Regions from separate parts of the Micromonospora parathelypteridis genome, predicted to be linked through region 2. Evidence: riboswitches for the same ligand, from Rfam matches in the RefSeq annotation. Region 2 holds a riboswitch; the other holds the start of a gene.
What was found. Region 2 has a riboswitch for cobalamin ahead of cobN (cobaltochelatase subunit CobN). Riboswitches for the same ligand answer to the same signal wherever they lie in the genome.
Positions count from the first base shown of each region.

Region 1 (7,124 bases), 830 kb from region 2:
GACGAGTTCGACGTGCACACCCGGTGGATCGAGACCGCATTCGCCAACCGGCTGACCCCGTACCCGGGTCCCGGGCAGGGCGTGCCCGGCCCCGAGGACCGGGAGACCGTGGTGGTGGAGGTCCGTGGCAGACGCGTCGAGGTCACCGTGCCCGCCGGTCTCGGCAGGGCGTCCGCAGCGGGCCGTGGGCTCAACCGTCCCCCGCAGCGCCTTGCCGCCGCCGGCGGTGCGCCCACCGGGGGCGGAGAGGCGCTGACCTCCCCGATGCACGGCACGATCACGAAGGTTGCGGTTGCCGACGGGCAGCGGGTGCAGGCCGGCGACCTGATCGTCGTGCTGGAGGCGATGAAGATGGAGCAGCCGCTGCAGGCGCACCGGGCGGGCACCGTCAAGGGCATGACCGCTGAGATCGGTACGAACGTGCAGAGCGGTGCGCTCATCTGCGAGATCAGGGACTGAGGTCACGCTGCCGACGCCGCGGCGCCAACCACTCCTGCCCCGCCCGGTCGCAGCACCGACCGGGCGCCGAACGGCGATGCCCTGCATGAGCTGCTGGTCGGCGTGGCGCTGGATTCCCCAGGACCATGATCATTATCTCGGTCGTGATCGGCCAGCCGCGGTTTACGATCCCGCCATGGACGACATCACCCGCGGCATACGTATCAGACGCGGTGGCCCGGCCGATGCACCCGCCGTACTGGACATGCTCGATTCCGCGGTGATCTGGATGAACGATCGCGGCAACACCGAGCAGTGGGGCACGATCCCGTTCTCGGAGAAGCCCGGAGGGCCCGAGTTGGTCGACCGGTACCTGACCGAGAACCTCCCGTACATCGCGGAGGTGGACGGAACACCGGCCGCGACCCTGGTGTTGGACTCCGGGCCCAACCCGCGGGCGCCGATCGCGCCCGCGAAAGAACCCGAGCGGTACGTCCGCCTACTCGTCTCCCACCGACGATTCGCCGGTCGGAAACTCGGGTCGGCCCTGCTGGCACACGCCGTGGACGAAACCCGGCGAGCCGGCGTGCGGTTGCTCCGGGTCGACTGCTGGGCGGGCGGCGGTGGCGAATTGGTGGCGTTCTACGAGCGCCACGGGTTCACTTCCACCGAAAGCTTCCTGTCTGGAACCTGGCCAGGGCAGGTGCTCGCCCAACGGGTCGCTTGAGCCGCGCTTCGCCGCCGACGCGCTTCGGCGGGGTCCGGCTACCCGCGGAACCCAGGTTCACCAGCGGCTGCGTCAACCGGCGTCGACGGGAACCCGCCGAGCGCGGGCGTCTGGACGGCCAGCAAGGATCGCGGCGAGGATCTCCGCGCCGTCGACGACCCTCGGGCCGGGTCGGTTGAAGTAGGCGGGCCCGTCGACCACCCACACCTGCCCCTGACGAACCGCGGGCAGGTCCGCCCAGCCGGGTTGCGTGGCCGCCACGGACAGCTCGTCGAAGGTTCGCTCGGGCGTGAATCCGCACGGCCCGAACACCACCACGTCGGGAGCCAGGTCCGCGACCACGGACCACCGGTGCGGGATGCTGTGCGCGCCCGGCCCGAGCAGCAGAGACCGCCCGCCCGCATAGGTGATCTGCTCCGGCACCCAGTGTCCGCCGGGCATCAGCGGGTCGAGCCACTCGACGAACAGCACCGTCGGCGCATCGGTCACCGACCCCGGCAAGGCGGCGAGGCGACGCTCGCCGTCAGCCCGGATCTCCGCTGCCCTGCCCTCGGTGCCGGTCAGCGCGGCCACGACGTCGACCGTGTCCAGGATCCCGCCGATGGTCCTCGCCTCCAGGGACACCACCCTGGTATCGAGGTCGATCATCCGCACGGCGTCGTTGACCCGTTCGTAGGAGACCGCACACACGTCGCACAGATCCTGGGTCAGGATCAGATCCGGCTTCAAGTCCTCCAGCAGGGCGACGTCGAGCTGGTACAACGACGATCCTCGGTGCGCGTCGCCAGCGATCGCCGCCGAGATCTCCCTGCTCGTCAGGGCTTCAGGCAGGGAAGTCGCAGTTACCGCCGGAATATCGGCGAGGTCCCCCGGCGGCCAGTCACACTCGTGCGTCCGGCCGACCAGGTGCCCGGTCACGCCAAGCATGGCCACGATGTCCGTGGCCGCCGGCAGCAGTGAAACGATTCGCACACCCGCCTGCCTACCAGGCATGACCGAGCCACGTCCACTCGCCGACACCGCGAGAGCCGGCCAACGTCGCGACGGACAGTCCGAGCATGTCTCAGACCTCCTCGGCGCCGTCGAGCAACGCCCGTCGCAGCGCCAAACGGTGCTCCCGGCGGATCTCCGCCTCCCGGTAGCGACGCCGGTCCCCGTCCGTCTCCGGCAGCAGCGGCGGCACCGCCCGCGGCTGCCCGTCGTCGTCGATGGCGACCATGACCAGGTGGGCGGTGGCCACGTCGGTGGGCGGCACCGCCCGATCCCACCGGTCCGCGGTGACCTTCACGGCCACCTCCATCGAGCTGCGTCCCGCCCAGGTGATGCGCGCGTCGACGTGGACGACGTCACCGACCCGAACCGCCCGGAGGAACGCGGTCTCGTCGATGGCGGCGGTGACGGCCGGCCCGTCGGAATGCCGGGCGGCGACCACCCCGGCAACGGAGTCGATGAGGTTGAGGATCCGGCCACCGTGCACCGTACCCATCAGGTTCGTGTGGTGCTGATCCATGATCTGCGACAGGGTCAGGTGCGACGCCGACGGCGCTCGACCGTCGATCGTGATGATGTCGTGCACAGCGGTAGTCCGTCCCTCGGGAAACCACACCACCGGAACGCGGACACGCTGACGAGGACACACCCACGCAGATGCGCGGCAGGTCACCCGCTCAGCCCACCCGCGAGGCCGACGGCAGCGCACACGGTTGTGTACGCGGCACCGGCAGGTCTTCGGACTCGCGGGCCTGACCGGCTCCACGCCGATCTCCTACTGGCCGTCGCTTCCCAGGCCACTGGCCCAGTGCTGATGACGGCGGTCGTTCCCACTCACCGCTGCGGGGCAGTCCCGGATTCACACCGGGTTCCCTCTTACGACGCCCGATCGGCAGCCGACCGGGCGAACCAGCGCCGCCGGGAAGCATAGCTGGTCAGCGAGGCCGCCCAGCCAGCTGGCGTGCCTCGCGGCTGGACAGGCCACGCCAGGACACGAAGATCGATCCCCAACCTCGCCAACTTTTGCCATCTCGGTAAAAACGAAACCGCCTCTTGAAAAAAGTCTCGGCGTGGTGAGGATATTCAGATGCGTCGTCTCCCCCAGACTCCCGGGCGAGTGGTCTCGGCCCTCCTCGCGCTCGTCCTCGCCTCGGCGGTCGCTCTGCTCGCGTCCGCTCAGCCCGCGGCAGCTCACGGGACCCTCGCGATGTCCACGCCAGGGGACGGTGCCACGTTGCGTGAGCCGCTGGCGGCGGTGCAGCTGTACTTCACGGAGAAGGTCGCCGCCAACGCGTACTTCACGATCACCGCCCCGGGCGGCGCCCGCGTCGACAACGGCTGGACGTACGGCGAGCCGAAGCCGCTGGACAAGCCGGTGCGGGAGTACTTCCTGGTGGAGGGGAAGTTCGAACCGCGTGAGTACAAGACCGGGTTCCCGGCGGTGGTGACCGTCGCCCATCTGCCGGCGGCCGGACAGTACTCGGTGAGCTACCTGTCGGTCGCCTCGGACGGAGACGCGGTCCGGGGCACGATGACCTTCCGCTACACGGGCCGGGCGACGGCCGCACCCCAGGGGTGGAGCCCGCCGACCCACCAGCCGGACCCGTCCCTCGTCGCCGCCATCGAGCAGCATTCGACGTCAGGACAGGCGTCGGCCGCACCGGCCGGATCGGCGGCCCCAGCAGCCGGGTCGGCGGCACCGGCGACGGCTGCCGCTTCGGCAGCGTCGAACGACGAGAGCGGTTCCGGCCCCCTGGCCTGGACCGGCTGGGTGGTCGCGGTCGTCGCGGCGGTGGCGGGATTCATTGGTTGGCGCCGCCCCGCGCCCGCCGGCAGATCCTCCGGCCGGGGCCGCGCATCGAAGGCGCCCTCGGGCCGACGCGACTCCGAACCCCGAGCCGGGAGCAAGACCACCGGCGGCAAGACCGGTACGACCGGCGGCAGTCGTCGAGGCGGCGCGGCCGGTTCCGGCGGCAGGCAGCGCGGCGTCGCCGTGCCCGCGGGGCGTAGGAGCGGGGCACTCGTCACCGCCAGGACCGCCGCGACCGGGTCAACGCCGGCAGGTCAACAGGCGGGGTCGACGCAGGCACCAGCCACCCCGGAGGACGAGTCGCGGTCCACCCCCGCCGACCCTCTGCTGCAGCATGTCGCTGCCGGGACACCCGGGTCTCGGCTGAGCAACACGCACCTGGCGCTGCTCGTCGGTGGGCTGACGCTGGCCCTGCTCGCCGGGTTCGGGCTGGCCCGCATCGGTACGGGCACCGAGGAACCGACCAGCAACGCGCGGCAGCCCGCCGGCGCTCCGGCTACCTCCGGGCGAGCGATATCCGCAGGCGATGGGCATCAACACCCGGCAGGAACCGGCCCGCACTCGCACCCCGGCGACGGGGGCACGGGCGAGACGCTGGCGGCGGGGACGACGGTCAGCGCCGGCGGGTACACGCTGCAACCGCTGGAGCGATCCCAACCACCCGGGGTACGCGCGGACTACCGGTTCCGGATCGTCGGGACCGACCGGCAGGCGGCGACACGCTTCGCGGTGGTCCACGACAAGCCGTTGCACATGATCGTGGTGGGTCGCGACCTGAGCGGCTACCAGCATCTGCACCCGACGATGGCCTCCGATGGCACCTGGAGCGTCCCCCTGACGCTGGCCCGGCCCGGTGGCTACCGCATCTACGCCGACTTCTCCGTGACCGCGGCCGACGGTGCCCAACTGCCTCTCGTCCTGGGCGTCGACCACCATGTTGCTGGCGCGTACGCGCCGGCCGCCCTGCCACCGGCGCAGGCACAAGCGGCGGCTGGGCCGTTCGAGGTGTCGATGACCGGCACGCCAACGGTGGCGGTGACGGCGCCGGTGCAGTTCCAGGTCAACCGCGCCGGCACGGCGGAGTCGGCGCAACTGGAGCGGTACCTGGGCGCGTACGGGCACCTGGTCGTGGTCCGCGAGGGTGACCTCGGCTACGTACACGTCCACCCCGAGCCGGAACTGGTCGACGGAACGGTCAAGTTCTGGCTGACCGCTCCGAGTTCCGGCCGGTACCGAGCGTTCTTCGACTTCCAGGTTGGCGGGAAGGTGCACACCGCCGAGTACACGATCAACCTGCCGTGAGGTGAGGGGTCGGTAGACGCCCGCGCGGCCCGATCGGCGGCCGGTCGTCGGCAGCCAGGTGACGTCATTTGCCAGCCATACCGGAACTTTTCCGCTGGTGGTGCCGACCAACCTGACGCCAGACCCGTTACCGAAGGGACCGTTCATGCCCAGCACCACCCACGCCGGCGCAGGCCGCCGCCCGGTCGCTCTGCTCGCCACCGCCGCCCTCCTGGCAGTCGGTGTCGCCGGCTGCGGATCGTCGGAAACCCCGTCGTCCGCCGCTGCGGGCCCGTCGGCGTCGGCGAGCGTCGCCGCGGGCGTGGTCGGCATCCGTGACCCGTGGGTGAAGGCCGCCGACAAGGGCATGACCGCGGCGTTCGGCACGCTGGTCAACGACACCGAGACCGACGTCACCATCACCGGCGCCTCCACCGAGGTGTCTCGGATGGAACTGCATGAGATGACCATGAAGGACGGAAAGATGGTCATGCAGGCCAAGCCGGGCGGCATCGTGATCAAGGCGAAGAGCACACATGTGCTCGAGCCGGGGGGCGACCACCTGATGCTGATGGACGTGAAGCAGCCGGTGCAGGCTGGCGACGAGCTGACCTTCACCCTCACCTTCGCCGACCTCAGGACCCAGACGTTCACCGCGGTGGCCAAGCCGTTCACCGGCGCCCAGGAGAGCTACGCGCCCGGCCATGGGGCCAGCCCGACGCCGGGAATGAGCATGAGCCCGGCCTCATGACCCCGGAACCCACTCTCCGTCCGGTGAGCAGACGTGGCCTGCTCACCGGCGGTGCCCTCGCCGCTGGAGGCGCGTTCGCCGGTGTCGCCGGAGTCACCGCGATCGGCGACAAGCAGGCCGAGGACCGCGACGACCGGCTGCCCGAGGCCGTGCCCGTCGCCGCCGTCGGTAGCACGGTCGAGCCGTTCCACGGGCCTCGGCAGGCTGGCGTCGCCACCGACCCGCAGGCCCACGCGTCGTTCGTGGCGCTCACTCTTCGCGCCGGCATCGAGCGGGCCGCGGCGGGTCGGATGCTGCGGCTGCTGACCGACGACGCCGCCCGCCTCACCCAGGGCAAGCCCGCCCTGGCCGACACCGAGGCCGAACTCGGCCTGCTGCCTGCACGACTGACCGTGACCTTCGGCTTCGGCCCCGGCCTGTACCGGGCGGCCGGCGTCGAGGACCGGCGGCCGGCATCCCTGGCCGAGCTGCCCTCGTTCCGCATCGACCGGCTCCAGCCGGCCTGGTCCGGCGGCGACCTGTTGCTGCAGATCTGCGCCGACGACCCGATAACCGTCGCGCACGCCCAACGAGTCCTGCTCAAGGACAGCCGGCCCTTCGCCACCGTCCGGTGGGTCCAGCAGGGCTTCCGCCGCAGCCCTGGCGTGGAGCCCGGCGGCCGCACCCAACGCAACCTGTTCGGCCAACTCGACGGCACCGCCAACCCCCGACCCGGGACGCCGATGGACTCCGCCGTCTGGGTGCCCGACGGCCCCGCGTGGCTGCGCGACAGCACCACCCTTGTCGTACGACGCATCAGCATGAACCTGGAGACCTGGGACCTGCTCGGCCGCGCCGACCGTGAACTCGCCAGCGGCCGACGCCTCGACACCGGCGCGCCCCTGACCGGCACCGCCGAACACGACGAACCCGACTTCGCCGCCACCGGCCCGGACGGGCTCACCGTCATCCCGGACTTCTCCCACCTCACCCGGGCACACGTCACCGACGACCGGCTGAAGATCCTGCGTCGGCCCTACAACTACGACGGCGCTCCGATAACGGAGGGCCACGCGGACAGCGGGCTGATCTTCACCTCGTACCAGGCCGACATCAGCCGACAGTTCCTCCCCATCCAACGTCGGCTG
Region 1 is NZ_JACHDP010000001.1:839,081-846,204, forward strand. It holds gene HNR20_RS03210 (acetyl/propionyl/methylcrotonyl-CoA carboxylase subunit alpha) at 1-459, shown strand, start outside; gene HNR20_RS03215 (GNAT family N-acetyltransferase) at 635-1,165, shown strand; gene HNR20_RS03220 (ABC transporter substrate-binding protein) at 1,238-2,137, opposite strand; gene HNR20_RS03225 (acyl-CoA thioesterase) at 2,229-2,675, opposite strand; cobalamin riboswitch at 2,868-3,084, opposite strand; gene HNR20_RS03230 (copper resistance CopC family protein) at 3,243-5,267, shown strand; gene HNR20_RS03235 (copper chaperone PCu(A)C) at 5,413-5,997, shown strand; gene HNR20_RS03240 (Dyp-type peroxidase) at 5,994-7,124, shown strand, end outside.
Region 1: another riboswitch for cobalamin. It lies ahead of HNR20_RS03225 (acyl-CoA thioesterase); the one in region 2 lies ahead of cobN (cobaltochelatase subunit CobN).

Region 2 (7,124 bases):
GGCTCGGGGTTGGCGACCCGGACGGCCGCCCTGTTGCGCTGGGTCTGGCGCCACACGATCGAGGCGGACTGGCCGCGCCGGCAGTCGGTGCTGCGTGCCGATGTGGTGTCCCGGATCTCCCGCCTGGGCAGGGACGGATGGTCCGGGGTCGTCAACGACATGCGACCGGGCATGCGGTGGCTCGGCGACGGACGGCTGCAGGTCGAGGAGCGGCCCTACCCGCCGTCCGACGTGCGGGGCGGGACGCTGACGTTCTTCGCGGCGCACTGCCGGGGAGGCTGGATCTCCTGGAGGTTGCCCGACCGCTTCGGGATCGTCTATCCGGTGACGGGGATCTTCAACGAGGCGGCATCCACCACACCGGATCCTCTGCGTCGCCTGCTCGGGAACGCGCGGAGCAGCATTCTGGTGCAGGCAGCCGAGCCGGTCAGCACCACGGCGGTGGTCGCCGCAACCGGACTGCCGCTCGGCACGGTCGGTGGCCACCTGCGCGTGTTGACGGATGCCGGCCTGCTCCGCAAGCGCCGATCTGGCCGGGAAGTCCTCTACTGGTGGACGGACACAGCCCGGGCGCTCGTGGCCGGAGCCTTGTCGACGTGACGGGGCCCGGCGGGTCGGCACAGGGTCGCCGCAGTCCGCGCGCCGGGCGGCACGTCCGCTGAGGCTCGTCTGCTCAGGCAGCCACAACGGCTGAGCGGGCCTGCTCAAGCGTCATCGGCTCGGCGTGGCTGGACACGTACCAGTGGTAGGTGTCGTCGAGCAGGCGCCGGACCAGGCCCAGGTCGAGGCCGTCCTCGGGTCTGCGCAGATGCGCCGGCGGTGGGTAGAAGCAGTCGCCGAGCAGCATCACGCCCGAGTCGGGCACCAGCACGACGGTCGAGTCCGGCGCGTGGCCGCCGCCGACGTGACGCAGCCGAACCCCCACCGGCAGCTCGTCCACGTCGGTGAAGGTCCGGGTCGGCGGCAGGACGGCGAAGTCGTTCCAGGAGTCCACCGCGCGTGCCCGGGCCCGGAAGCTCGGGCCGAGGCGGGGATTGGCGCGTACCTGCTCGCGCAGATAGTGGTGACTCCACGGTCGGGCGGCCTCCGCGCGAAGCAGCGCGGTGGCCGTTTCGTGCCCGACGATCTCCACCCCGGGCCATGCGCAGGCGCCCCAGACGTGGTCCCAGTGGTGGTGGGTGTAGACGAGCCAGCGCGGCTGCGGCAGGCCGGCGGCGGTCAACGCGGCCTGGATCTCGCGGGCGTGCGCGGGGCTCTGTCCGGCGTCGATCATCACACTGCCGCGTTCGTCGGCGACGACGGCGACACCGGCCTGGACCGCCTCCGGGTCGGGATCGCCCGGACAGAGCCAGACCCGGCCGGCGAGGTGGCGGAATCGCATGGCGACGATGCTGATCGACCCCCGAGATTGATCGCGGACGTTGCTCCGGTGAGCGCCAATCGTAGGTGATCACGCCGAATGGCACCGCCCAGAGGCGATCGGCGCAGGCCAGGGCGCATGCGCCCAACCTTTGCGCCGCTTCGACTGACGCGACGAGAGGCGGCGTCACTGTCGTGCGGGGTGAAGCGGAGCAAAGGGTGCGTCGCATTGACCCGGGGCATTCCGACGCGCGGCTTCGAGCGCCTTGCGATCGGCGAGAATCAATGGAGTGCACCCGTCTGGCGGTGCCGGGGTCGGCGTTGACCGGCGGCGCGACGGTGTGGCAGCATTCGCGGCCTGACGGCAGTGAAGGAAGTCGGTGCGAATCCGACGCGGTCCCGCCACTGTCACCGGGGAGCGATCCCCCCTCGTGAGTCACGGCCGTGTGTCTGCGGTTGGAAGGCCGGGGGAAGAGCGTCGATCCGGAAGCCAGGATACTTCGGCCGTCGGGACGTACCCCAGGGCGTGGACACCCGAGGAGGACCCGATGACGCAGGACGTCTCATTCATCGACGGATACCGTCGTGGCTCGTGCGGCTGCCGTGCCGCCGCCACGATCGGCAGCATTGTCGGCCCACCGGCTCCCGGGCGCGACCTCTCCGCTCACTGCTGAGTTCCGTACCGCACCGCCCGTCGTCCCCGGCCCCGCGCCGCTGACCTGGCCGGACCGCGGTACCTGCCGAACCCTGCGCCCATCCCTCATGCCGGGTCGCTCCCGTGAGCGCCCCGGCGTCACTGTCCGGAGCCCGCCGTGCGCATCCTGTTGCTCTCCACCGCCGACACCGACCTGCTGGCCGCCCGCGCCAGCGGCACCGACTACCGGCTGGCCAACCCCGCGCGGGTCGCCGCCGACGAGGTGCCCGCCCTGCTCGACGGGGTCGATCTCGTCGTCGTACGCCTGCTCGGGGGTCGGCAGGCGTGGCCGGACGGCCTCGCCGCGGTGCTCGCCACCGGCGTCCCGACGGTCGTGCTCGGCGGCGAGGCGCTACCCGACGCGGAGCTGATGGCCATCTCCACCGTGCCGTCCGGTGTCGTCACCCAGGCGCTGGCGTACCTGGTCGAGGGCGGGCCGGACAACCTGGGGCAGCTGGCCCGGTTCCTGTCCGACACGGTGTTGCTCACCGGCGAGGGGTTCACCCCGCCCGCGCCGACCCCCGCCTACGGCGTGCACGGGGAGCACCCCGCCGACCCGGACCGGCCCACCGTGGGCATCGTCTTCTACCGCGCACACGCGCTGGCCGGGAACACCGGGTTCGTCGACGTGCTCGCCGAGGCGGTACGCGCGGCCGGCGGCAATCCGCTGCCGATCTTCTGCGGTTCGCTGCGCGGGCTGACCGCGGGCGCCGGCCCGCTCGGGCTCTTCGCCCGCTGCGACGCGCTGCTGGTCACCGTGCTCGCGGCCGGTGGCGCGGTCGCCGCGGACGCCTCCGGTGGAGGCGACGAGGACGCCTGGGACGTCGGCGCGCTGGCCGCCCTGGACGTGCCGATCATCCAGGCGCTCTGCCTGACCAGCACCCGAGAGCAGTGGGCCAACAGCGATGCCGGGCTGTCCCCGTTGGACGCCGCGATGCAGGTGGCCATCCCCGAGTTCGACGGCCGGATCGTCACCGTGCCGTTCTCGTTCAAGCAGATCGACGCCGACGGGCTCAGCGTCTACGCCGCCGACGCCGAGCGGGCCGCCCGCGTCGCCGGCATCGCGGTGCGCCACGCCCGCCTGCGGTACGTGCCGAACGCCCACAAGCGGGTCGCCGTGGTGCTCAGCTCGTACCCCACCAAACACTCCCGCGTCGGCAACGCCGTCGGGCTGGACACCCCGGTCTCGGCGGTCCGGCTGCTCGCCGCGCTCGCCGCGGCCGGTTACCACCTGGGCGACGCGCCGGTGCCCGACGACGGCGACGCGCTGATCCACGCGCTGATCGCCGCCGGCGGTCACGACGTGGAGTGGCTCACCCCGGAGCAGTTGGCCGCCGCCGAGGCCCGGATACCGGGGCAGACGTACCAGCGGTGGTTCGACCAGGTGCCGGCCGAGTTGCGCGAGCGGATGCGGGAGCACTGGGGCGAGCCGCCTGGCGAGCTCTACACCGACGGCGGCGACATCGTGCTCGCCGGGCTGCGCTTCGGCAACGTGGTGCTGCTGATCCAGCCGCCACGCGGCTTCGGGGAGAACCCGATCGCCATCTACCACGACCCGGACCTGCCGCCCAGCCACCACTACCTGGCCGCGTACCGCTGGTTGTCCGCGCCGGCCGCCGACGGCGGCTTCGGTGCGGACGCCGTGGTCCACCTGGGCAAGCACGGCACCCTGGAGTGGCTGCCCGGCAAGGGCCTCGGCCTGGCCGCCGACTGCGCACCCGACGCGGTCCTCAGTGACCTGCCGCTGGTCTACCCGTTCATCGTCAACGACCCGGGCGAGGGCACCCAGGCCAAGCGGCGGGCGCACGCCGTGGTGATCGACCACCTGGTGCCGCCGATGGCTCGCGCCGAGACCTACGGCGACCTGGCCAAGCTGGAGCAACTACTCGACGAGTACGCGACCGTGCAGGCGCTCGACCCGGCCAAGGTGCCCACCGTGCGGGCGCAGATCTGGGACCTGGTGCGTGCCGCCGAGCTGCACCACGACCTGCACGCCGAGGCGATGCCCGACGCGGACGACTTCGACGACTTCGTGCTGCACCTCGACGGGTACCTCTGCGAGGTCAAGGACGTGCAGATCCGCGACGGGCTGCACATCCTCGCCGACGCGCCCACCGGTGAGCCGCGGGTCAACCTGGTCCTCGCGGTGCTGCGCGCGCCACAGATCTGGGGCGGCGCCCGTGCCCTGCCCGGCCTGCGGCAGGCCCTCGCCGTCGCGTACTCCCTCGACGAGCAGGAGCTGCTCGCGTCGCCGGGCCGACGGCTGGCGCTGCCCAGCACGTTGACCGACGTGGTGGACGGCCCGGCCGGCACCGCCGCCGACGCCGTCGACCTGATCGAGGCCCTCGCCCGACGGTTGGTCATCGGCATGGAGACGCTCGGCTGGGACGCCGACGCCGTCGAGACGGTGGTCGAGGAGGTGACCGGCCAGCGGGTCCCGGACGTCGCCGCGGTGCTGCACTTCGCCGCCACCGAGTTGGTGCCCCGCCTGGACCGGACCACCGACGAGTTGACCCACACCCTCGGCGCGCTCGACGGCCGGTTCGTGCCACCCGGCCCGTCCGGCTCACCCACCCGTGGCCTGGTCAACGTGCTGCCCACCGGCCGTAACTTCTACTCCGTCGACCCGAAGGCCATCCCCAGCCGCAACGCCTGGGACGTCGGAGTGGCCCTCGCCGACTCCCTGCTGGCCCGACACCTCGCCGACACCGGGGCGTACCCCCGGTCGGTGGGGTTGACCGTGTGGGGCACCAGCGCCATGCGGACCCAGGGCGACGACATCGCCGAGGTGCTCGCGCTGCTGGGCTGCCGGCCCGTCTGGGACGACCGGTCCCGGCGGGTCACCGGCACCGAGGTGGTGTCGACCGCCGAGCTGGGCCGGCCCCGCGTCGACGTCACCGTGCGCATCTCCGGGTTCTTCCGCGACGCGTTCCCGCACGTCGTGGCGCTGCTCGACGACGCCGTCCGACGGGTCGCCGCCCTGGACGAACCGGACGAGGAGAACTACCTGCGGGCGCATGTCGCCGCCGACCTCGCCGAGCACGGCGACGAGCGGCGGGCCACCGCGCGGATCTTCGGGTCCAAGCCCGGGGCGTACGGCGCGGGCCTGCTGCCCCTCATCGACGCCCGGACCTGGCGCAGCGACGCCGACCTGGCCGAGGTGTACGCGGTGTGGGGCGGCTACGCCTACGGCCGGGGCCTGGACGGGCGGGAGGCGCGCGCCGACATGGAACGTTCCTTCGCCCGGATCGCCGTGGCGGTGAAGAACCAGGACACCCGCGAGCACGACATCGTGGACTCCGACGACTACTTCCAGTACCACGGCGGGATGGTGGCGATGGTCCGTCACCTCACCGGCACGTCACCGCAGGCGTACGTGGGTGACTCGGCGATGCCGCACGACGTGCGTACCCGAACGCTGGGCGAGGAGACCCGGCGGGTGTTCCGGGCCCGGGTGGTCAACCCGAAGTGGATCGCCGCGATGCGCCGGCACGGCTACAAGGGCGCGTTCGAGCTGGCCGCCACCGTGGACTACCTGTTCGGCTACGACGCCACCGCGGGCGTGGTCGACGACTGGATGTACGAGCACCTGGCCGCCGCGTACCTCTTCGACGAGACGACCCGGGAGTTCCTGGAGCAGTCCAACCCGTGGGCGCTGCATGGCATCACCGAGCGGCTGTTGGAGGCCGCCGACCGGGGGCTGTGGGCCAAACCCGAGCCGGCCACCCTCGACCGGCTGCGCGACACGTACCTGGCCAGCGAGGGCGACCTGGAGGACCGGGCATGAGCGCGACCTATCCGTTCAGCGCTGTGCTCGGCATGGCCGACATGCGACTGGCGTTGCTGCTCAACGCGGTCTCCCCGACGATCGGCGGGGTGCTGGTGCGGGGCGAGAAGGGGACCGCCAAGTCCACTGCCGTGCGGGCCCTCGCCGCGTTGCTGCCCCCGGTCCGCCGGGTCGCCGGTTGCCGCTTCGGCTGTGACCCGGCCGAGCCCGACCCGGCCTGTCCGGATGGCCCGCACCCCGTTGGCGCCGCTGCCGAGACCCACCCCGCCCGACTGGTGGAGCTGCCGGTCGGTGCCGCCGAGGACCGGGTGGTCGGCTCACTGGATCTGGAGAAGGCCCTCGGCGAGGGCGTACGCGCCTTCGAACCGGGCCTGCTCGCCGCCGCGCACCGAGGTGTCCTCTACGTCGACGAGGTCAACCTGCTGCACGACCACCTCGTCGACCTGCTGCTCGACGCGGCGGCGATGGGTCGCAGCCACGTCGAGCGGGAGGGCGTCTCGGTCAGCCATGCCGCCCGGTTCCTGCTGGTGGGCACGATGAACCCGGAGGAGGGGGAGCTGCGCCCGCAGCTGCTCGACCGGTTCGGGCTCACCGTCGAGGTGGGCGCCAGCCGTGACCCGGAGGTCCGGGTCGAGGTGGTCCGTCGCCGGCTCGCCGCCGACGCCGACCCGGCCGGCTTCGCCGCCCGCTGGGCCGACGCCGACGCGGAGGTCGCCCGCCAGGTGGCCGCCGCACGCCGCCGGCTTCCCGGCGTACGACTCCCGGACGCCGCGTTGCGGCAGATCGCCGAGGTGTGCGCCGCGTTCGACGTGGACGGAATGCGCGCCGACATCGTCACCGCCCGTGCCGCCCTCGCCCACGCCGCCTGGCACGGCCGGGACCGGGTCACCATCGACGACGTCCGGGTGGCCGCCCGGCTGGCTCTGCCGCACCGTCGTCGCCGCGACCCGTTCGACACTCCCGGGTTGGACGAGAAGCGCCTCGACGAGGCGTTGCAGCGTGCCCAGGACGCGCACCCCGACGACCCGGACGACGATGGCCCGGATGACCGTGGCCCCGACGGCGGTGGCCCCGACGGCGGTGGCCCGGACGGCGGTGCCGGTCCGGCGGGCGGTGGCGCGCAGGGCGGTGACCCGAGCGGCTCCGACGGCAGCGGCGACCAGGGTGAACCCGGTTCGACCGGGGAGCCGGCGGCCGAGGACAGCCCTGGCTCGGACGGGCGTACCGAGGGGCCGAGCGGGGCTGACGACAGCGGATGGCCAACGGACGATCAGGGCGGGCACG
Region 2 is NZ_JACHDP010000001.1:12,462-19,585, reverse strand. It holds gene HNR20_RS00075 (ArsR/SmtB family transcription factor) at 1-600, shown strand, start outside; gene HNR20_RS00070 (MBL fold metallo-hydrolase) at 674-1,381, opposite strand; cobalamin riboswitch at 1,705-1,882, shown strand; gene cobN (cobaltochelatase subunit CobN) at 2,172-5,840, shown strand; gene HNR20_RS00060 (putative cobaltochelatase) at 5,837-7,124, shown strand, end outside.